DNA from 2 places in the Anaerobacillus sp. QJM3NY_17 genome. Region 1 is predicted to be linked to the other one. Evidence: riboswitches for the same ligand, from Rfam matches in the RefSeq annotation. Region 1 holds a riboswitch; the other holds the start of a gene.
The links. A riboswitch is a leader RNA that binds a small molecule or an ion and turns the genes downstream of it on or off. The one in region 1 is predicted to bind thiamine pyrophosphate.
Positions count from the first base shown of each region.

Region 1 (11,218 bases):
GTTGTTCGGTAATAGGCCAGACCCACTGACGTTTGTAATATCCCATCCCTGTCTTCCAGCAACAATATTCGTTAATGTAAAAGGATCCTGGTTCCGGTTACCAAATGTACCACTCGTATCAAGATTTCCCGAATCATCATTAATTTGAGAGCCAAAAAAGTTTCCTACTGGGTTATTTGGTCCTGAGAGAAGGGTTAATGTACCTGCATCAGGCCCAAAAAGAGCTTGATCTCCTCCTATATTTGCGTCCCCTTCTTGAGCTGAGATGAGTAAACGGGCATCTACAGTACCTGAGGGAGGCGTCATAAACCCTGAAATCCCGATATCAATTGCAGGATTTAAAGGGTTAATAACAATCCCATCCGCACCGACAAATAAATTCAAAGATCGGTTTGGTAATGTACTATTCGCATAAACAACGGCGAGTGTCCATCCTGCATGGTTCGTATCAGCTGTGGAAGCTTGAAGAGGATCGACTAGTCCTGGTACCCCGCCTACGGTGTATGTACCAGCGCCAGCTGCTTGAACGATTGATGTAACATCATTGGAGCGCATGTAAAATCCTCGAGTATTTCCTCCGATGGTAAATGTTGGCTCATTACTAGTAGTTGGGTCGGGACTAATTGTGAAATCAGTCCCGCTTGGGTTCGTGAACGTAACAGAATTATCAATATCAGATGTAATGTCTTCGTTTACTGAAAGATAATTTCCTCCCCAGATTAATTCAGCATATAAAACGGAGCTTCCAGCTGGTAATACTAGATTAGCCTCTGAGTTATTTAAAGTATAATCCAGAGTGGTTCCTGGTGGAAAAGTTGGCACTTGAAGTGATGTATCGGTTGTAATAAATGCTCCGATACTTCCTTGAGTTCCAGCCTGGTTAGCATTTAGTAACTGACTTAATCCTAAAGTATTTCCTGTAAATGTCATGGCTCCACACGTTCGGGTGGAGTATCGATTGGTAAAAGCCATAATGACAACCCCTATTGAACATACGTGTTCAAATATAGTCTAAAATTGTATTCACTATACTATATGAATACAGTAAAAAGACGTATAAACTCTTGTCCAATTGAATCTTAAAAATCATTTTTTTATAGAGTGAATAATATAAAAAAACCTCCCAAAGGAGGTTTTAAGATGTTAAAAACTGTCCACCATTTATATGAATCGTTTGACCGGTCATATAAGAAGATCCATCAGAACCAAGAAGGACGTACGCCGCAGCTAATTCTTCTGGCTGACCCGGTCTTCCCATTGGTGTATTCGTTCCAAAGTTTTTCACTTTTTCTGCTGAGAAGGTGGAAGGGATAAGCGGTGTCCAAATAGGACCAGGTGCAACGCTGTTGACACGAATACCTTTTCCAACGAGCGACTTTGCGAGACTCCTTGTGAACGTTGTGATTGCACCTTTTGTACTAGAGTAATCGATCAGCTGATCATTGCCTTCATATGCGGTTACAGAGGATGTGTTAATGATTGCACTTCCTTTTTTAAGATGGGGAAGAGCGGCTTTCGTTAGGTGAAACATGGCAAAAACGTTGGTTCGGAATGTTTTTTCGAGCTGTTCTGCACTAATTTCTTCTATTCCCTGTTGGGGGTGCTGTTCTGCTGCATTATTAATTAAAATATCGAGCTGTCCGAAATGATCAATCACCTGTTTAATCACATCGTAAGCAAAGCTTTTACTCCCAATGTCTCCCGGCAACAATAAACATTCGCTTCCGATCTCTTCGATTTTTTGTTTCGTATGTTCCGCATCTTCATGTTCGTCAAGATAAACAATGGCGATTTTTGCTCCTTCTTTTGCATAAGCAATCGCAACGGCTTCGCCTATCCCACTATCTCCTCCAGTGATGAGTGCGACTTTATTCGTTAATTTTCCTGATCCTTTATAATCTTGGTCATCCATTATGGGCTTTGGATCCATTTCTTGCTGAGATCCTGGCTGATGATTTTGATGTTGTGCTGGTTGTCCATCCGTCTGTCTAAAATCTGGTCGCATGGGATAACTCCTTTCAAATTATATATGTAAGGAATTGCCAATCGGGAGAATTTCTAAACCTAAAGTCTGAGAATATAATGATGACATTTGCATTACATGATAAAATGAAACAAACCTATAATGTAGTTTGTGAGGCGAGAGGTATGAATTTTGATTTAAGAGAATCTGAATTTGAAGAACGGTTTGCGTCGTTTTTGGAACAAAGTCAGCCCGAAATTGTAGAAAAGTGGCTGCTTGGCGCAAAAATTTCTCAAGAGGATCCTTATTATGAAGAAATCATTAAGAATGGGAAACGAACGGTTGAACTTATCTCTCGTTATATTCGCCTTCAGGATGAAAGTTGGATTATGACATTAACTAAGAAAATTGCCAATGAGCGAATTGAAGCAAATGTTAATATTGGAGAGTTTATTGCGAATATTAATTTTGGGAGATCGGTTGTGATCTCTGTCTTAAACGAATCATCATTTGATAGAGACGAACTTTCGAAAGGTCTTCAAATCATTAATAATTACTTTAATGCCTATTCGTATCATTCAGTAACGGAATACACGAAGGTGAAAGATAATATCATTCATGATAAAAATAAGTTTATACAGGAAATGCATAGTGATCGTTTAACCATTCTTGGTCAGCTAGGTGCGAGCTTTGCTCATGAATTTCGCAATCCTCTTACCTCCATTAAAGGATTTTTGAAATTATTAGAAGATGATAGTGATGCTAATAACTCGATCGAGAAACACTATTTCGAAATCCTCAATAGCGAAATGAAAAGTCTAGAAGAGAAGGTAAGTCAATTTCTTTTCTTATCAAAAATGCGTGGGAGCGACGATCGTCCTCTATCATTAAATTTAAGTGGATTATTAAGATATACCATTGAAATTCTTTATCCAAGACTACTAGAATCAAATATAGAAGTGGAAACAGCCATTACTCCAGACATTCCACTGTTCGGTGTAGAAGAACAAATTAAACAAGTCATTCTTAATATTATGATTAACTCGATTGAAGAGTTAAATGAAAATAAAATCGATCATCGAAAAATTGAGCTGAGAGCAAAAGAAAACCATGGACGGATTACGATTGAAATCTCCAATAATGGCCGGCAAATTTCATCGCATCTTGTTGAAAGTATCTTTCAACCGTTCATTAGTACAAAAAAACTCGGAACAGGTCTTGGATTGTCTGTTTGCAAGCAAATTATTGAAAAGCACGAAGGTGTGATTTCAGTGCGATCAAATCCAGAACAAACAACTTTTGTAATTGAACTTCCAGTAATGGTTGACAAAGGTGTGAAAGAAGAGTAGCTTAATAGTTATCAAACTAACATTCAAAAAAGCTTTTTATATATCCACTAGGGGAGTCATTTATATGACTGAGACAGGATGTCCTGGACCCTTTGAACCTGATCTGGTTAGCGCCAGCGGAGGAAAGTGGAGACGGATGCCACCGCAGCCGCTCCATTTTTGGAGCGGCTTTTATACGTTTTGATTTCCTAAACGTGTAGAAGTAAGGAATGCTTACAAGTATTTCTAAATCTCCAAAAATGACGGAACAACGGCATTCAAGCTCCTTTCCTCTTCATCAGTTGGATGAAAAGCGGAGAGGAGTTTTTTTATGTCATTTACTGAACAGTTAAGAGAGGAAGCAGCACCAATTTTTGAAGCGATTTTTAACCATCCATTTGTGAGAGGAATTGCGGAGGGAAAGTTAGAGAAGGAACAGCTTGTTCACTATGTAAAGCAGGACTTTGAATATTTGAATACATTTGTTCGAATCTATGGCATTGCGCTATCAAAATGTGAAAACCGAGAAGAGATGGCACTTTTCACTGAACAAATATCATTTGTACTCCATAGTGAGGTTCATCCTCATAATAATTTGTGTCGAGCTGCAGGCGTCACTTATGAAGAGCTGCAAGGCTATCCCCTCGCCCCGACGGCACATCATTATACGAGGCATATGCTTGACGCTGCTCATTCAGGTACGCTCGGAGAAATCGTTGCAGCCCTTCTGCCATGCCCATGGACATACCTGGAGATTGGTCAGCGTTTAATGGAAGAGGTTAATCCTAAAGAAGATCATCCTTTTTATGATTGGATTACGTTTTACGGAGAGAAGTCAATGGAACCAGTGACGGATCAACTAAGAAAAATCCTCGATCAGTGGGCTGAGACGGCACCTGAAAGAGAATTAAAGCGAATCAAGGACTATTTCATTCTTAGCTGTCAGTTGGAATATGGTTTCTGGGAAATGGCTTATCAAGTAGAAGAGTGGCCTGTCTCCCTCCAAAAAGGTGAGCGAGTATGAAACGACTAAAGCTTTCGGACATTTTGATTACGATCGTGATTGCCCTTGTTTTTGGGATTATTTATAAACTGTGGGGACCGGTCTATAACATCTTTAAACCATTTGGTCTCCATATTGGTGATGTGATTTACGGGATGTGGTTTATTGCGGGTACAGTAGCAGTGCTTCTTCTTCGTAAGCCCGGTGTGGCACTACTTGCAGAAACGGCTGCAGCTTCTGGTGAATTTCTTGTTGGTTCTGAATATGGATTATCTGTTCTTCTATATGGAATTGTTCAAGGATTAGGAACGGAATTAATGTTTGCCTTATTTGGCTATAAACGATACACCGCATTTGTTGCGGCGCTTGGAGGGATTGCTGCTGCAGTAGGTTCCATTGTCATGGATGCTGCCTATGGGTATGTGATGGATCTTGCTCTATGGAATTTACTTCTTCTCATTGGTGCTAGGTTAATAGGTGGTTTTCTATTAGCTGGACTACTTGCTTATTTCCTTGTAGAGGCTCTAGAGAAAACGGGTGTTACTAGCTTAGTTAGACCAGCAAGTGATGAGGATTATAAGGCGTTAGATCAGTAAGGAGTGGTTATATGAAAGTAGGTGTATCAAACCTTCGTGTAAAATATGCGGGAGCGGACACACTGCTATTTAATCGGTTATCTCTTGAGATTGCAGAAGGGGAAAAGGTCTTATTTCTTGGTCCGAGCGGTTGTGGTAAATCAACTCTTCTTCAGATATTATCTGGTTTAATTCCAAATGCCGTTCCAGTGCCTATGAAGGCAGACGCCAAAAGTATACCAGCATCTTCAGGCGTTGTATTTCAAGATCCTGATTCTCAGTTTTGCATGCCATATGTGGATGAAGAGATGGCATTCGTATTGGAAAATCGTGCTGTCCCGCAACCTGAAATGGAAGGGTTAATTCGTCATTATCTTGAAAAGGTAGGTCTTTCCTTTAAGGATCCGCATATTGAGATTAGTTCACTTTCACAAGGGATGAAACAGCGACTAGCCATTGCCTCCATGCTTGCACTTGAGCCAGATGTAATCTTTTTGGATGAACCGACCGCGTTACTTGATCCTGCAGGTACCTCTGACGTATGGAAAACAATTAAACAACTTAATGCTACACAAACAATGATTATCGTTGAGCATAAGATTGATGAAGTAATTGATTTTGTTGATCGCATCGTCCTTTTTGATTCAGAGGGAAGGATTATTGCAGATGCTGACCCACAAAGTGTCTTCTCCTTTTATAAACATAAGATGAAGGAATATGGGATCTGGTATCCGGGCGTATGGGAAGAACATACAAATGAAAAAAAACTTCCTGCACCGTATGTTAAAGGGGAAGAAATTCTTGAGATTAAACAGTTAAAAGGGTATCGAGGCAAAATCCCAAAAATTGAAGTGCATAATGGATCAGCTCATGAAGGAGAATGGATTGTGGTTACCGGAAAGAATGGAGCAGGTAAAAGCTCCTTTCTTTTAAGTTTAATGAACGTGATGAAAACGACTGGGAAAAAGAGAGTAAAGAATCAGGAATTAAAATCGATCAAAGCTTCCCGTGAGCAGCTAGCTTTTGTTTTTCAAAATCCAGAATTTCAATTTGTCACGAATTCTGTCTATGATGAACTTGCTTATTCCCTTGAAATGATGGAAGACGCGGAAGTAGATCAAAAAGTAGGGCAGTGGCTTGAAGCATATGATCTTAAGCAAGTGCGAACTCTTCATCCGTACCAGCTTTCTACGGGTCAAAAAAGAAGGTTAAGCGTAGGAACGGCCATGTTTGGTACTCAACCGATCCTTTTGTTAGACGAACCAACATTTGGTCAGGATGCAAGTAATACGTTTAAGTTGCTAGCTTTATTTGAACAGTTAAGGTCAAAGGGAATGCTCATTATCATGGTGACGCATGATGAGAAGATTGTTCAAAATTATGGGACGAGAGAGTGGATCATTGAAGAGGGTAAGCTAACCGCTGATCGAGATCTTCTGAGAAGGGAAGAGAGGGAGCATCATGCAGTGGACTCTACAATATAAAGAAACATGGCTTCATCGTTTAAATCCTGCTTTAAAATTGGTGTTCATTTTAGCATTATTTATCCTTCTTTTGTTCGTTCACAATCCAAATTTGATTAGCAATGTAACAGTGGTTCCGCTCATTCTTGTCTTGTTTGCAACAGGACATCAGAAGAAAATACTAGCGATCTTAATGATTCCATTTTTGTTATTATTTTTCTCTAGTGCTTCTAGTATGATGTTCTTTGGTCAAGGGACAACAACTTGGTGGAAGTGGGGAATCGTTCATATTACAGAAGAGAGCTTCTTCCGAGGTCTTCACATCGGGTTTCGAGCTTTAAATTTCGCCTTGCTCGGACTTCTATTCGCTTTGACAACGAGGCCAGTATTTCTCTTCTATTCCCTCGTTCAACAGCTTAAAGTACCGCCTCGGTTTGCCTATAGCTTTATGGCGGCTGTTCGTATTCTTCCTGTTATGATGGAGGAATTCCAACAGTTAAGAGCCGCATTACTTATTAGAGGTATAAAAAAGAAAAAAGGGTTCGCTCGAATCATGCAGTCTGTGACACTTTATGCGGTGCCATTGCTTTCTCAAAGTATTCGTAGAGCTCATCGCATTGCAGTTGCCATGGAAGCGAAGCAGTTTAATAATAAGGAACGAACTTATTATTATAAACAGACCTTCTCTAGAGTTGATGCATATTTTATACTCTACATTATGGTAGGTTTTTCGGTTGCATTTTGGGTAGGCGCAACATTTCCTTACTTTAATATAACAGATGTTAGAAATTAAGAAACCGGCTGTTTAGCCGGTTTCTTTTCAATGCTTGATTTCTACAAGTGGTCAGTATCCTTAGAATACTGGTGTTTCCCGCCTTCACGGTTTTCTTCTTTTAACTTGTTTTTCAACATTCGTTTAGCATTATGATCAACTGCTTTTTTATTATTATCTTTTGTTGATGACACGTTATGTCCTCCCTTGGTGTCAGGATTTCCATGCACAATAATAGAGTACGCGATTACGCGACATCCTATGTAAAAGGAAGTTATTTATTTAAGAAAAACAAAGCAAGTGTTCCTGGTCCTGAGTGAGACCCAATCGTAGCGCCTACTTCATGAATGACAAAGTGCTCACTTCCATATGTCTCTTGAATCGCACTTTTTAATTTTTCAGCGCTTTCCAGGTCATCTCCATGTGAAATGCCGATTAATTGGGACTGAAGATTAACGCCGCGTTCCTGCATGATCTCAACCATACGCTTTGTGACTTTGTTTTTCCCACGAATTTTTTCAATCGGAACAAGTTTCCCGTCTTCAACGTGGAGCACTGGTTTGATTTTTAACATTCCACCAAAGAAGGCCGAGGCTTTGCTGACGCGACCGCCGCGCTGAAGGAACTCCAGGTCGTCTACTGTGAAAATGTGTTCCATGTGCGTTAAGTACTTGCTGTTTAAGCTTTCTAATATTCGCTCAAATCCTTCACCTTTTTCAGCAAGCTCAGCAGCGTGGATCGCCATGAGTCCGTAGCCGAGAGAAGCGGCTTTGGAATCAATGACCTCCATTTGTACGTCAGGGTATTCTTCCTGTACTTCATTTTTAATGATGGCAGCTGATTGGTATGTACCTGAAATACCAGATGATAGCGCAATATAAATAAAAGGCTGACCCATTTTAGCGTATTTCGCAAATGTCTCTCGTATCCGTGCTGGAGGAATTTGCGACGTTTTGGCCATTGTACCTTCTCGCAAGGTCTTGTATAACTCTTTTGCTTGGATCTCTTCACGATCATAATACTCCTGATCTCCGATAATGACCATTAGTGGCATGATGTCGATGTCGTGCTTTCGTACGAGATCCTCTGGCAAATCCGAGGCGCTATCTGTAATGATTTTAACTGTCATGGACGATCGTCCCTTCTTCATTTTTAAGTCGGTATGTAAATGAATGTTTGTTATAATCAAGTTTATCCCATTAGCAAAGAGGAAATCAATCCTATTGATGGGGTTGAATAGAAAACAGTTGACGTAGATTAGATAGTTTGATTAGATATACATGGCTTAGTAGATGTGGCTTTACCTAATCGTCACTTATAAAGATCGGATCCTGAAAGTGAATATTGTCAATTGGATCAGTCTCTACTTATATTCTGCAAACGAGTTAAATCTCTGTTTCAAAAAAGAAGGTGTTCTTATTGGAAGAAGTAAAAAAAATTATTGTGATTCTCTTAGGTGCGATCCTTGGTGCAGTTTCTCTGAACTTATTTCTTATCCCTGCCAATGTATATGCTAGTGGTTTTACTGGTATCGCACAGCTGATTTCTAGCGTACTAAGTGATTATACGCCAATTTCAATCTCAACGGGTATTTTACTTATGTTACTAAATATCCCTGTAGCTATACTGGGATGGAAGAAAGTGGGTAAGTCTTTTACATTGTATAGTATTATCAGTGTTGGAGCTACTACCTTTTTCCTTGAAATCATTCCAGTACAGGCTCTTTCAGAAGATATCCTGCTAAATGCAGTGTTTGGCGGAGTCATTGCAGCAATTGGTATCGGTTTTACATTAAAATGGGGGGCTTCCACCGGAGGAATGGACATCGTAGCCATGATTCTATCCCGCATGAAAGACCGTCCAATCGGTACGTATTTCTTCAGCATGAACGCGTTGATTATCCTCACTGCAGGGATGCTTTATGGCTGGGAAAAAGCTCTTTATACGCTCGTTACCTTATACGTATCATCTCGAGTAATCGACGTCATTCATACACGTCACGAAAAACTAACAGCAATGATCGTAACTTCCAAAGGAAATGAAATGCAAAAAGCTATTCATGACCGACTTGTTAGAGGAATCACAAAGCTCCCTGCAAAAGGTGCCTACAGAGGAGAAGACAAAGAAATGCTCATGATCGTCGTCACACGCTATGAACTATACGACCTCGAGCACATCATCCAAGACATCGACCCAACCGCCTTCACCAACATAGTCAACACCACAGGCATCTTCGGATTCTTTAGAACGGATGGTTAAGAAAAGCGGAAGTGAGCGTTTAGGGACGACAAGCGCTGGAGGCCCTTCATTTGAACACGGTTTTTGTGTTCGGATGAAGGGCTGAAGCGATCGAGTCCCTGCTCACTGCAGCTAGACAAGAAAAGCGGAGCGGGCCTGCCTAAATCCGCAGGATGTTGGAGCCCAAGAGATTGAGACGATCTTTGTCTCATTCGATTGGGCGAAACAGCCGAAGGATTTGGCCCGCGCAGCTAGACAAGAAAAGCGGAGACGAGCGTTTAGAAACGGAGATATTGGAGCTCTTGAACTAGAACACGCCCTTTGTGTTCCCCAGTAAATGATTGAAATATCTCCCTACTACTTAACAGCAAGAAAAAAAGTTCCTCGGATATCCGAGGAACTTTTTTCTATGCGTTATTAGAGATTGTTTCTTTTACTTCGGGAAGTAATGTATCCCAATCTGCCTCTGGCATCTTATTAATTGTAATAAAATCCTGGTATCCAAATACATTATCAACACCTTCTAATTTTAGAAGTGCAGCAGCCATTTGGTGATCGGGATTGTCATTCTTCTTGAAAGAATGGCTTGAAGTTCCTTCGAAAAGCTGTTGGTCTGCCGTGATTTTAATAGCATTTGGGTTTGGTGTACGATCTACGCGTAATTCCATTTTATAAACGCCTCCTTTCTCTACCATCTCTTAGTGTATCAGAAACAACTCTTGCAGCAAATAACCTTTAAGAAGAGAAGGTAAACCCGTATCTTTTTGAAATAATGTCATGGAAACCGAGAGAATTGTAAAGGTGTTTTGTAACAGCGTTATGAATTCCTGTCTCAAGTTCTATGCCCTTAATCCCTTCATTCTCAGCCCAATAAATCACATGAAGTAGTAATTTCCTACCAATACCTCTATTTCGTGCATCTGGATCAACAAATAATTCATTTAACCAAATATATGGACCACCACTAGAGAGGCTGACGCCGATATTAAAAAACGCGACCCCAAGGACTTCGTCATCAGACTCTGCGACAACGATTCGTGATGCTGTCTGTTCATCAAGAGCAAGCTTTACTCCTTTAACGAGTTTATCGTAGCTTCCATCTTGCTCAGAACGAGTAATTTGCTTCATTAATAACTTTGAAACCTTTTCAATCATGTCTTCATCTGTCTGGCTGGATAATTGATACACATTCATTACCGTTCCACCTCCGTCATACTGTTTCGACTTCAAACACTTCAATCCCTTTTTAAGGAGGTTTGAATAAAGTTTTTAATTAATTTCAAGATATTTGAAACATTCAGCCTTTTCTATTCGTCTATATAGAGTAAGAAAGGAGCTAATACATTGAATTTAATTTTTTCATGGAGCTCTGGGAAGGACAGCGCCATAGCTTTATTCGATTGTTTAAAGCAATCACATCTTCAAGTGAAAGGATTATGGACAACCATCAACGAAACAAATGGTGCCATTCCTTTTCATGGCGTACATACAGCGTTGCTTGAAAAGCAGGTAGCTGCTATTGGTCTGCCTCTAACGATAACCAATTTACCAGATAACTGTACGAATAAGCAATACGAGAAGCTTGTTAGCAATCAATATAAGGTGTTTAAAGAAGCAGAAATAGAAGGGGTCGTATTCGCTGATTTATTTCTAGATGATATTCGTCATTATCGGGAAACGCTTTTACAGGAATGCAAACTGAAGGGCATATACCCATTGTGGCAACATTCCACTCTACATACGGCAAAAAGATTCATCGCGACAGGTTTTAAAGCAGTGATTACAACAGTTGATCAGTCAAAAATATCTCCTGATTGGGTAGGGAAACCATTTGATGATAACTTTCTTCAATCCCTTCCAAATGACGTGGATCCGT
Region 1 is NZ_CM149685.1:1,581,953-1,593,170, forward strand. Features, by position in the region: gene AC0VYV_RS08460 (DUF11 domain-containing protein) at 1-306, opposite strand, end outside; partial or broken gene AC0VYV_RS08465 (hypothetical protein) at 517-972, opposite strand; gene AC0VYV_RS08470 (SDR family oxidoreductase) at 1,136-2,005, opposite strand; gene AC0VYV_RS08475 (histidine kinase N-terminal domain-containing protein) at 2,149-3,312, shown strand; TPP riboswitch at 3,352-3,454, shown strand; gene tenA (thiaminase II) at 3,623-4,315, shown strand; gene AC0VYV_RS08485 (ECF transporter S component) at 4,312-4,890, shown strand; gene AC0VYV_RS08490 (ABC transporter ATP-binding protein) at 4,902-6,353, shown strand; gene AC0VYV_RS08495 (energy-coupling factor transporter transmembrane component T family protein) at 6,331-7,125, shown strand; gene AC0VYV_RS08500 (DUF3941 domain-containing protein) at 7,167-7,298, opposite strand; gene AC0VYV_RS08505 (DegV family protein) at 7,379-8,233, opposite strand; gene AC0VYV_RS08510 (YitT family protein) at 8,515-9,363, shown strand; gene AC0VYV_RS08515 (NifU N-terminal domain-containing protein) at 9,750-10,010, opposite strand; gene AC0VYV_RS08520 (N-acetyltransferase family protein) at 10,078-10,536, opposite strand; gene AC0VYV_RS08525 (Dph6-related ATP pyrophosphatase) at 10,687-11,218, shown strand, end outside.

Region 2 (11,218 bases), 1.1 Mb from region 1:
CATTCTTTTTCCTCTTCACTTGAAGCCTTTTTAAAAGACTCAAGTGGTGTCATCGGAGAGTCAATGACGTAAAGTTGGTCATAACTCAATTGCTGGGCACTTTTAATTACATCATTAGGGTAATGGATTTCTCCATAATGGTAGGTAATCGCTTCATAATGTCCGCTATCTTCACTTGTAGATTCTTTTTTTTGACGAAGTGTAGCCGTATTTTCTTTCCAAATTGACATGGAATCAATCAGGCGACCTTCTTCATAGAGAAATGATAAATCTTGACGAAGGTAAGCCACTTCAGAAAGACTTGATTCTGTCTTCCAATCCAATGTGTATTCATCTTCATCGTCCTGCGTTAGAATAGAAAGAGATGTGCTTGCTGAATCAAATGCGACGTCTGGATCAGGTGGGAAATACGTAAATGATTCCCTAACAGGATTACTACTAGTGTTAACAAGGATGAGCGCAAAAAAACCAATCATACCTAGCATGATAACGTAGTGAATTCTTTTGATCATCCCGATACCTCCAAATGAGTAAGCTTGTCATCATATGTATGTGATAGTTAACTGAAATATGAAGAAGGATTCGTTTGCTTTTCCAATTAATTCAATTTGAGAGGATGAAATCAATGAGTGATTTATTTCATGCAGAAGAACTTCTACAAACTACGAAAGAATTAGTTAGTATTCCAAGCCCATCTGGTTACACTGATGAAGTCATTAGTTGGGTTGAGGGGAGAATGCAAGAGCTTGGAGTAGAGACAAAACGAAATAATAAGGGTGGACTCATTGCTACTATTGAAGGGGCAGATTCGTCGCGTCAACGGATGTTAACAGCTCATGTTGATACATTGGGAGCGATGGTGAAAGAAATTAAGAGTGATGGTCGCCTGCGCTTATCTTTAATTGGTGGTTTTCGATTTAATGCAATTGAAGGTGAGTACTGTGAGATTATCACCGGAGATGGCAAGCGTTTTACTGGAACGATTCTTTTACACCAAACCTCTGTTCATGTTTATAAAAACAATGGGGAGGTCAAACGAGACGAACAGAACATGGAAGTGCGTCTTGATGAGCGTGTCTTTAATCCTGAAGATGTCATGAATTTAGGAGTGAGTGTTGGTGACTTTATTTCTTTTGACCCTCGTGTCCAAATTACCGATTCTGGATTTATTAAATCACGCCATTTGGATGATAAAGCTAGTGTAGCTCTTCTTCTTGCAAACATTAAGAAACTAAAAGAAAACAACATCAGGCTTCCACATACGACGCATTTTCTAATCTCGAATAATGAAGAAATTGGTTATGGTGGTAATTCCAATATCCCTGATCAAACCATCGAATACATAGCTGTGGATATGGGAGCACTTGGAGATGGACAAACTTCTGATGAATATACGGTTTCGATCTGTGCCAAAGATTCAAGCGGTCCATATCATTATCGCTTACGTAAACATCTTGTGAAGCTTGCAGAGGAAAATAAGATTGAGTATAAACTCGACATTTATCCTTATTATGGGTCAGATGCATCAGCTGCCATTCGGGCAGGAGTGGATGTTCGTCATGCGCTTATTGGTCCTGGTATTGATGCTTCCCACGCATATGAGCGAACACATCAGGATTCAATGCTTCATACAGCACATTTAATTTATCAGTACCTCTTATCGGAAATGATCGATTGAATGAGATAACCAGCCTTTCTTAAAAGGCTGGTTTTTCTATGCCCAATTTTCCAATGAGGTATGCATAATGTAAGAATGGTGAATGATGGAAGGGAGGAGGGGGAACTATGTCTCAAAAAAAGATCATTCATCCCGTTAGTCGTTCATTTGAGGAAAATATCGATTTCCTTCATAAAGAATTAGGTGTTGGGAAAAGTTTTGATGTTATTCAACTAGATCTTGATTACGCAGGTAGAAAAATGGCGATGTTTTTAATCGATGGCTTTGTCAAAGATGATATTCTTCACTATCTTATGAAGTTACTATCAAGACTTGAACCTTCCCAACTTGATCCTGATCCACTTGAGAAGCTCATGAAAGTACATATCCCATACGTTGAAATTGATCGACAAAAGGATCTGGATGTTGTAATGGATTTAGTGCTTGCTGGTCCAACTGCCCTTATTGTAGAAGGTATGAGCGAAGTTATTATGATCGATGCAAGAACGTACCCGGTCAGAGGACCACAGGAACCAGATTTGGAGCGTGTAACAAGGGGCGCGAGAGATGGCTTTGTAGAAACGATCGTATTCAATACATCACTGACGAGAAGAAGAGTGAGAGATAAAACGTTAAGAATGGAATATATGCAAGTAGGTAGAAGGTCCAAAACAGACATTTGTGTTAGTTATATTGAAGATATTGCTGATCCTGAAATCGTAAATAGAATTAAGGATTCTGTTAGTAACATTGATACAGATGGCTTACCGATGGGCGAAAAGACGATTGAAGAGTTTATTTGTGGAAGACATTTAAATCCTTATCCTCTTGTGAGGTACACAGAGCGTCCCGATACAGCAGCTATTCACCTTTATGAAGGTCACGTATTGATCTTTGTAGATGGATCGCCCAGTGTGCTTATTACCCCTACTACTTTCTGGCATCATCTGCAACATGCTGAAGAGTACAGACAAAAGCCGCTTGTTGGCGGATATTTGAGACTTGTTCGTTTTATAGCCGTTTGGATCGGAATTTTCATTTTGCCGCTATGGTATTTATTTGCTACAAACCCACGGTTACTCGGTTCAAATATGCAGTTTATTGGGGTAGATCAAAACGGAACGTTGCCTCTGTTCGTTCAATTTTTACTTATAGAAATAGGGATTGATATACTCAGGATGGCAACCATTCATACTCCAACCTCCCTTGCGACTGCGCTTGGTCTTGTATCGGCCATTTTGATTGGACAAGTAGCAGTAGAGGTAGGACTGTTTATTAATGAGGTCATTTTATATTTGGCCCTTGCAGCAATGGGGACATTCGCAACACCATCCTATGAATTAAGTCTTGCTAATCGACTTTTTCGTCTCTTATTGCTCATTTTGACCGCAGCTTTTGGCGTAATTGGATTTGTTGGAGGATTTACACTATGGATAATGCTTTTAATTCGTACAAAATCGTTTCATATTCCTTATCTATGGCCGTTTATCCCGTTTTCTTATCGGGCATTTCGAGATGTTATATTCAGATCACCTATGCCACTTAAAAATCGTAGACCTACGGTATTACATCCTAAAGATCCGGATCGTTAATATCAATGGCTTATTTACAAGATGTAAAGCAGAGACTACATTTCTTAAACGGGAATGTGGTCTTTTTGTGCGTAATTATTTTTTTTGGCGCTAGGGATTGCTATAATGAACAATGGTGAAGAAAATGAAAACATTTTATGATATACAGCAGCTTTTAAAGCAATATGGCATGATTGTTTATACTGGAACTCGACTTGGAGACCTTGAACTAATGGAAGGCGAGATCCAAGAGTTATACGATATGAAAATTCTCGAGAATGAGGATTACCTCGTCGCCAGAATGATCATAAGAAATGAAATTAGCAAGGAGAGGGACAAAACATGAATCAGACAATTGAAACGATGCTTGCTCACCGCTCAATTAGAGCATTTAAAGATAAGCCATTAACAGAAGAGCAAATTCATACGTTAGTAAAAGCAGCGCAATCCGCTTCAACTTCAAGCTACATACAAGCATATTCGATCATTGGTGTGGAAGACAAAGAAAAGAAAAAGCAGCTTGCTGAATTAGCTGGTGGGCAAAGTTATGTTGAAAAAAATGGTCACTTCTTTGTTTTTTGTGCAGATTTCAATCGTCACCATGCAACAGCTGAAATGCATGGGACAGATGTAACGGAAACGACGCAAACAACTGAAAAGTTCATGGTAGGATTAATAGATGCAGCGCTTGCTGCACAAAACGCCAGCATAGCAGCAGAGTCAATGGGACTAGGTATTTGCTATATTGGTGGCATTCGGAACGACCTTGATAAAGTGAGTGAAGTATTGAATCTTCCTCAATTTGTTATTCCTTTATTTGGTCTTTGTGTTGGATATCCCGATCAGGATCCAGATGTAAAACCACGATTGCCCTTAAATAACATCTATCATATTGATGAATATGAGCAGGATGCAAATGCATTTAAAAAAGGATTAAACGAATATGATGAAGTTATTTCAGGTTATTACACGAATCGAACGGGAGGTCAACGATCAGCAGGATGGACTTCTATGATGGCACATAAATTAGCGACCCCTGTTCGAACGTATATGAAGAAATTTCTTGAAAAGAAAGGTTTTCCTCTGAAATAAAGTGTTACTTGCGAAAGGTGGATTAAGATGAAAGAAGAAAAATGGCTCATTGGTGTTGATTTAGGTGGAACAACCATCAAGCTTTCATTCCTAGATTTTTATGGTGAAATTATTAGTAAATGGGAAATTCCTACTGATAAATCGGAAGCTGGTCGTCATATCACAACTCATATAGCTCGTGCTATTGATGATAAGATGGAAGAAATGAACGTTAGCAGAAAGAAGTTTTCTGGTATCGGTATGGGAGCTCCAGGTTTCATTGAAATGGATTCAGGATTTATTTACCACGCAGTAAACATTGGATGGCGAGACTTTCCTTTAAAAGACAAGCTTGAAGTTGAAACAGGGTTACCAGTTATTATTGATAACGATGCGAACATTGCTGCTCTTGGTGAAATGTGGCGTGGCGCAGGTGATGGAGCACGTGATTTGCTATGCGTCACGCTTGGGACTGGAGTAGGCGGAGGCGTTATTACGAATGGAACAATCATTCATGGAACGAATGGCATGGCGGGGGAAATAGGTCATATTACATCCATCCCTGATGGTGGAGCGCAATGCAATTGTGGCAAAACAGGCTGCCTTGAAACAGTAGCATCAGCGACTGGTGTTGTTCGTATTGCGATGGAAAAACTTATGTCACATCAGGACAGTGTCCTATATCATATTTATCAAGAAAAGAATGAAATTACTTCTCGTGATATTTTTGAAGGCGCTGATGCCGAGGATCCATATGCTGTTGAAGTAGTGAATAATGTAACTTTCCATCTAGGACTTGCGATTGCAAACCTGGCTAATTCCTTGAATCCTTCTAAAATTGTAATAGGTGGGGGCGTATCAAAAGCAGGAGATGTACTTCTAACCCCCTTAAAAAAACAATTTGAAAAATATGCATTGCCAAGAGTTAGAGAAGGTGCGGATTTTGCAATTGCCACACTCGGCAATGATGCTGGCGTAATAGGAGGAGCGTGGCTCGTAAAAACGAAATTGATGAAATAGTCCTAGTTTTTCATGTTTCAGCCTGCTATAACAAGGGAAGAAGAGATCAGTTAAGTTCGATCTTTTCTTTTTTTATGTAAAAAAATTGCCCAAATGAAACTTTTTGTCCTTTTCATTCGTTATTACTAACAGACAGGCTGCTCAGAATCAAAATAATTGTGAAAGAAATACTAAAATAAGGACAAAAGTTAGTTGATTAAATTTCGAAAACATACTATCATTGCGATTATGTATGGTCGTAGAAAGTAATGGTAGCTTTTCCTTATATTCAACTAAGGAGGTACTAAGAAAACATGAAAAAGCTACAAAATAAGTATTCTTTTTTCCTAATCGTAGCCTTTATGCTGTGGTTAAAAACGTATTTGGTGTATGAATTTGCTTTCAACATTGAACCTGAAAATAAAATGGAAGGGTTTATTTTACTGCTAAACCCACTTAGTTCTGTATTGCTATTCCTCGGTTTTGCCCTATTTGCCTCACCAAAGTATCGCAACAGAGTACTATTGGTCATTAATTTTATTGGCTCATTTATTCTATTTGCAAACGTCGTATACTACCGTGAATTTACTGATTTTATAACAATACCATTGTTGTTTCAAACGAATAATATGGGAGAGCTCGGAAATAGTATTGCTGAACTTGTAAGCGGTTTTGATTTCTTGCTCTTTGTAGATATCATTATTCTGTCAGTTTTCCTTTTCGTAAGAAAAACGAAGGCGTACACGGTTAAGAAGAAAGAAATTGCTATTGTATTTGCTAGTGCTATAGCTCTTTTTGCTGTTAATGTTGGGCTTGCAGAAACAGAACGCCCGCAGCTCTTAACTCGTACGTTTGATCGTGAAATGCTCATAAAATATATTGGTACTTATAACTACCACGTTTATGACGCTGTTCTTCAGTCGAAAGCAAAAGCACAGCGAGCATTTGCAGATGGCAGTGAGATTGTAGATATCGAAAACTATGTAAAAGCTAACCACGTTGAGCCAGATCCTGAAATGTTTGGTAAAGCAGAAGGGAAAAACATCATCCTTGTATCGTTAGAATCCACACAGAGTTTTGTAGTGAATGAAGAAGTGGATGGAGAAGAAATTACGCCTTTCTTAAATGATCTTATAGATGAAAGTTATTATTTCCCGAATTTCTATCATCAAACAGCTCAGGGTAAAACTTCTGACTCCGAATTTATTCTTGAGAATTCATTATATGGACTCCCAAGTGGAGCTGTATTCTTTACCCATTCAGGTAACGAATACAATGCATCTCCAGAAATATTAAGTGAGGATGGATACTATAATGCTGTCTTCCACGCGAATAACAAAAGCTTCTGGAACCGTGACGTTATGTATGACTCCCTTAAATACGATAAGTTCTATGACATTAACGATTTTACAGTAACGCCTGATAATTCAATCGGATGGGGATTGAAAGATGAATATTTCTTTGATCAATCCATTAAATATTTAGAAACGCTACCGGAACCTTACTATGCTAAATACATTACATTAACGAACCACTTTCCTTTTACACTTGAATCAGAGGATGAATATATTCCAGAGTGGACTTCAGATGATGGAACTGTTAACAGATTTTTCACTACAGTTCGATATCAGGATGAAGCTCTAAAGAAATTCTTTGAGCGCATGAAAGAAGAAGGACTTTATGAAGATTCCATCTTCGTCATGTACGGTGATCACTATGGAATTTCTGAGAACCATAACAAAGCTATGGGAGAATTCTTAGGCAAAGAAATTACACCATTTGAATCCACGGAACTTCAAAAAGTTCCACTCGTTGTTCATATTCCTGGCCAAGAAGGGGAAGTGATGGACCAGGTCGGTGGTCAAATTGATTTGAAGCCGACGATCATGCACCTGCTTGGTATTGATACGAAGGATATGATTAAATTTGGTAACGATCTTTTTGCAAAAGAACAGGATAATTTCACTATCCTTCGCGATGGAAGCTTCATTACTGAAAATAATCTATACACTAAAAATGTCTGTTATGACAAAGAAACAGGAGAAGAAACGGATAAATCAGCCTGTGAACCATACATGGAGAAGGCAAAAACTGATCTTGCCTACTCAGATAAAATCGTTTATGGAGACCTTCTACGTTTCTTAGGCAAGCATGATGAGCAACAAGAGGATACAGAAATAGAAAAATAGCATGAAAGATGCAAACCCCACCTTGGATGTTAGGTGGGGTTATTGTATTGTAATGAATTTTTTCTGAGGCGAGCAATAAGGCTAATATGTCCTAATTATGTAGCATATGCATCACTCATTATTTCATATCATTGTAAGAAGGATATGAAATGTGGGAGGGTATGACATGAAAATTAGGGTGAAGAGTGGGGATAGCCTTTGGAAATATAGCCGAGTGTTTCAAATTCCACTTCGATTAATATTAGATAGTAATAATCTTGAGAATCCTGATCAACTTATAGTCGGAGAACAAATTCAGATCCCTGGGTTTGTCACGAAAAGTTATACCATTAAGCCAGGAGATACATTATGGAAAATAGCAGGATGGTACGGAACACCCCTAGATGGTGTTCTTTTGCTAAACGATTCGAATCCTTTTTCGTTACAACCAGGAGAAAAAGTGAATATACCGATTCGTGTAACGTGGTCACTCATTAACCCAAATCAAAATTACGATTATCAAACCCTTGTTAATGATATTCGAAAAATACTTGCTGTTTATCCATTTATTAAACGATCAATCATTGGCGAATCTGTCATGGAAAAGCCAATCCCAGAACTAGTAGTGGGAACAGGAAAGAAAAAAGTTCATATGAATGGAGCATTTCATGCTAATGAATGGTTAACCTCAACTCTCATTATGAAATTTGTAGATGATTATTCTCGTGAATTGACGAATAGTCAGAGATTGAGCGGTGTTTACCTCCCATCTCTATATGAATCGACTTCTCTCTCTCTTGTACCCATGGTAAACCCAGATGGCGTTGATCTTGTCATTAATGGATTACCTGAAGAAGAACCTTATCGCTCATTAGCGGATCAAATTAATAATGGAAGTGAACAATTTAACAGATGGAAGGCGAACATTAGGGGAGTTGATTTAAACAATCAGTATCCTGCTAAATGGGAAATAGAAGCTGAACGAAAACCAACAAAACCTTCTCCAAGAAATTACCCGGGAAAAGCACCGCTTACAGAGCCAGAAGCAATAGCGATCGCAGACCTGACGAGAAGAAAGGAATTTGATCGTGCGCTAGCATTTCATTCTCAAGGTGAAGTGATCTTTTGGGGTTTCGAAGGACTTGAACCTCCTGAGTCAGAAATCTTAGTGAGAGAATTTTCGCGACTGAGCGGTTATCGAGCAGTTCGCTATGTTGATAGTTTCGCTGGATACAAGGATTGGTTTATTCAAGACTTTAGAAGACCGGGTTTTACCGTAGAAATTGGAAAAGGGGAAAGTCCTTTGCCTACTTCTGATTTCAACACTATTTACCAAGATACGTTAGGGATTTTCCTTTCTTCTCTGTATATGTAGGTTAGTGGCTTGTTTTTTAATCACTTCTTTGTCATAATAAACTTAATTTCATAATTCCAAAGACTAGGGGTGCCTTCATGTAAGGGAAGGCTGAGAAAAAGAAACCGTCATTTCTTTTACCCTTGAACCTGATCTGGTTGATACCAGCGTAGGGAAGTCGGTAGCAGTATTGATTACGTATTACTACCCCCATTCCTTACGCGGAATGGGGTTTTTTAGTGTGTTTTATGTTAATCGTTTTTAAGCGTTTACGGTGGTAGCTTATACTCTTGATTCTCGATTTTTAGCTCGAAGCGATTGGTTATCACAGAGCGTAATTGAGCCGAAAATCAACAAAGCTCATTAACATAGGCTTAAGGTTAAAAGTATTAGAGGAGGTAAATAATGAAGGATTTTAAATTATACGTCATTACAGGGGAAGAATTCCACCCTGATCGAGACCTAGTTGAGGTAATGGAGCAAGCGATACAAGGTGGTGCTGATATTATTCAATTGCGTGATAAGACGAATTCTAAAAAGGTTGTACTAGCAAAAGCTTTGAGATTAAAGGAGCTAACACAAAAATATGAAGTTCCCTTTATTGTGAATGATCACATTGATATTGCGCTAGCCGTTGATGCTGATGGCATTCATCTCGGTCAGGATGATTTACCTTTAGAGGTAGCAAGGAAGATTGTTGGACCTAATAAGATCATCGGTATCTCCACACATCGAATCGAAGAAGCGCGTGAAGCAGAGCAGCGTGGTGCTGATTACATCGGGGCTGGGCCAGTCTTTCCTACAAATAGCAAAAGCGATGTTGTTGATCCAGTAACAACTGACTATCTCAAAGAAGTTGCAGCAGAAATATCTATTCCGTTTGTAGCCATCGGCGGCATCAAATTGCATAATGTTTCGGACGTCCTCCATTCAGGTGCTTCTAGAGTATGTGTCATTAGTGAAGTAGTTGGTAGTGCCGATATTAAAGGCACGTGCGAAGCATTTATTCAATCCATTCAAAAAGAGGTGATTCCCAAGTGACATTACTAGTTAATGGAGAGCAGCATGATTTAGAAGTGGCAACATTGAAAGAAGTTGTTACTCATTTTGGCTTGCAAGAAGGGTTGGTTGTCACTGAAGTTAATGGAACAATTATTGATCGCTCGGAATGGATCGATACAGAAGTAAAAGAAGGAATGAAAATCGAACTTGTCCACTTTGTAGGAGGGGGTTGACCGAATGAATGATAAATTAACAATAGCCGGTAAAGAACTTTCTTCACGATTGTTTCTTGGCACGGGAAGATATCCAAATCCATATGTTCAAAATAAAGCAATTGAAGCTTCTGAAGCAGAAGTTCTCACATTTGCTATTCGAAGAGTGAATCTTACTGCACCAAATGAAGATGCGATTTTACAGCACATCGAGAATCAATCATTTCACTATTTGCCCAATACTTCCGGAGCTACGACTGCTGAAGAAGCCATTCGCATCGCTCGTTTAGCAAAAGCATCTGGCTTAAGTGATTGGATAAAAATCGAAGTTAGTCGTGATGAAAAAATGCTAATCCCTGATCCGGTGGAAACTTTGAAAGCTACAGAGGTTCTTGCTAAAGAAGGTTTTGTTGTTTTACCGTATACTTCTGATGATCCAGCACTTTGCTATCGACTACAAGAAGCAGGTGCAGCGGCTGTCATGCCAGGTGGATCTCCTATTGGAACTGGTCTCGGCATCTTAAATCCATACAATATTGAACTAATTACAGAACAACTGAAGGTACCCGTCATAGTCGATGCGGGTCTTGGACATGCATCTGATGTAACACAAGCGATGGAGCTTGGGGCAGATGGAGTCCTCCTTAATACAGCCATAGCGAAAGCGAGAAACCCTGTTATGATGGCTGAGTCAGTTAAGTTGGCTATTAGAGCAGGAAGATTGTCTTACGTTGCAGGAAGAATTCCTAAAAAGAAGTACGCCACTGCAAGTAGTCCAGTACGAAATTAATAGAAGGAGGGCGATCATGGCTAACATTACGATTGTAGGAGGCGGAGTGATTGGTCTCTCCATTGCCTATGAATGCCGTACGAGGGGACATGAAACGACTGTAGTAGAAGCTCATAAGTGTGGGGGGCAAGCTTCAGGTGCAGCTGCAGGCATGCTTGCGCCTTATTCGGAAATTGAAGAAGATCCAGATGATTTTTTCAGGCTTTGCCAACATAGTTTAAAGCTTTTCCCGAAATGGCAGGAAGAAATCAAACAGAATTCAGATGTTGATTTTGAATATAGCGAGAGCGGCAGTCTTTATTGTATCTTTCATGAGGCTGATCGGCTGTCTCTTGAGACAAAGCAGGCCTGGCAACGTAAGTTTAACGTCGAATCTACAATATTAAATGCTGAC
Region 2 is NZ_CM149685.1:2,726,227-2,737,444, reverse strand. Features, by position in the region: gene AC0VYV_RS14370 (hypothetical protein) at 1-512, opposite strand, end outside; gene AC0VYV_RS14365 (M42 family metallopeptidase) at 626-1,678, shown strand; gene AC0VYV_RS14360 (spore germination protein) at 1,786-3,249, shown strand; gene AC0VYV_RS14355 (YqgQ family protein) at 3,374-3,574, shown strand; gene nfsA (oxygen-insensitive NADPH nitroreductase) at 3,571-4,320, shown strand; gene AC0VYV_RS14345 (ROK family glucokinase) at 4,348-5,319, shown strand; gene AC0VYV_RS14340 (LTA synthase family protein) at 5,613-7,487, shown strand; gene AC0VYV_RS14335 (M14 family metallopeptidase) at 7,654-8,841, shown strand; TPP riboswitch at 8,897-9,013, shown strand; gene thiE (thiamine phosphate synthase) at 9,226-9,861, shown strand; gene thiS (sulfur carrier protein ThiS) at 9,858-10,055, shown strand; gene AC0VYV_RS14320 (thiazole synthase) at 10,060-10,824, shown strand; gene thiO (glycine oxidase ThiO) at 10,841-11,218, shown strand, end outside.
Region 2: another riboswitch for thiamine pyrophosphate. It lies ahead of thiE (thiamine phosphate synthase); the one in region 1 lies ahead of tenA (thiaminase II).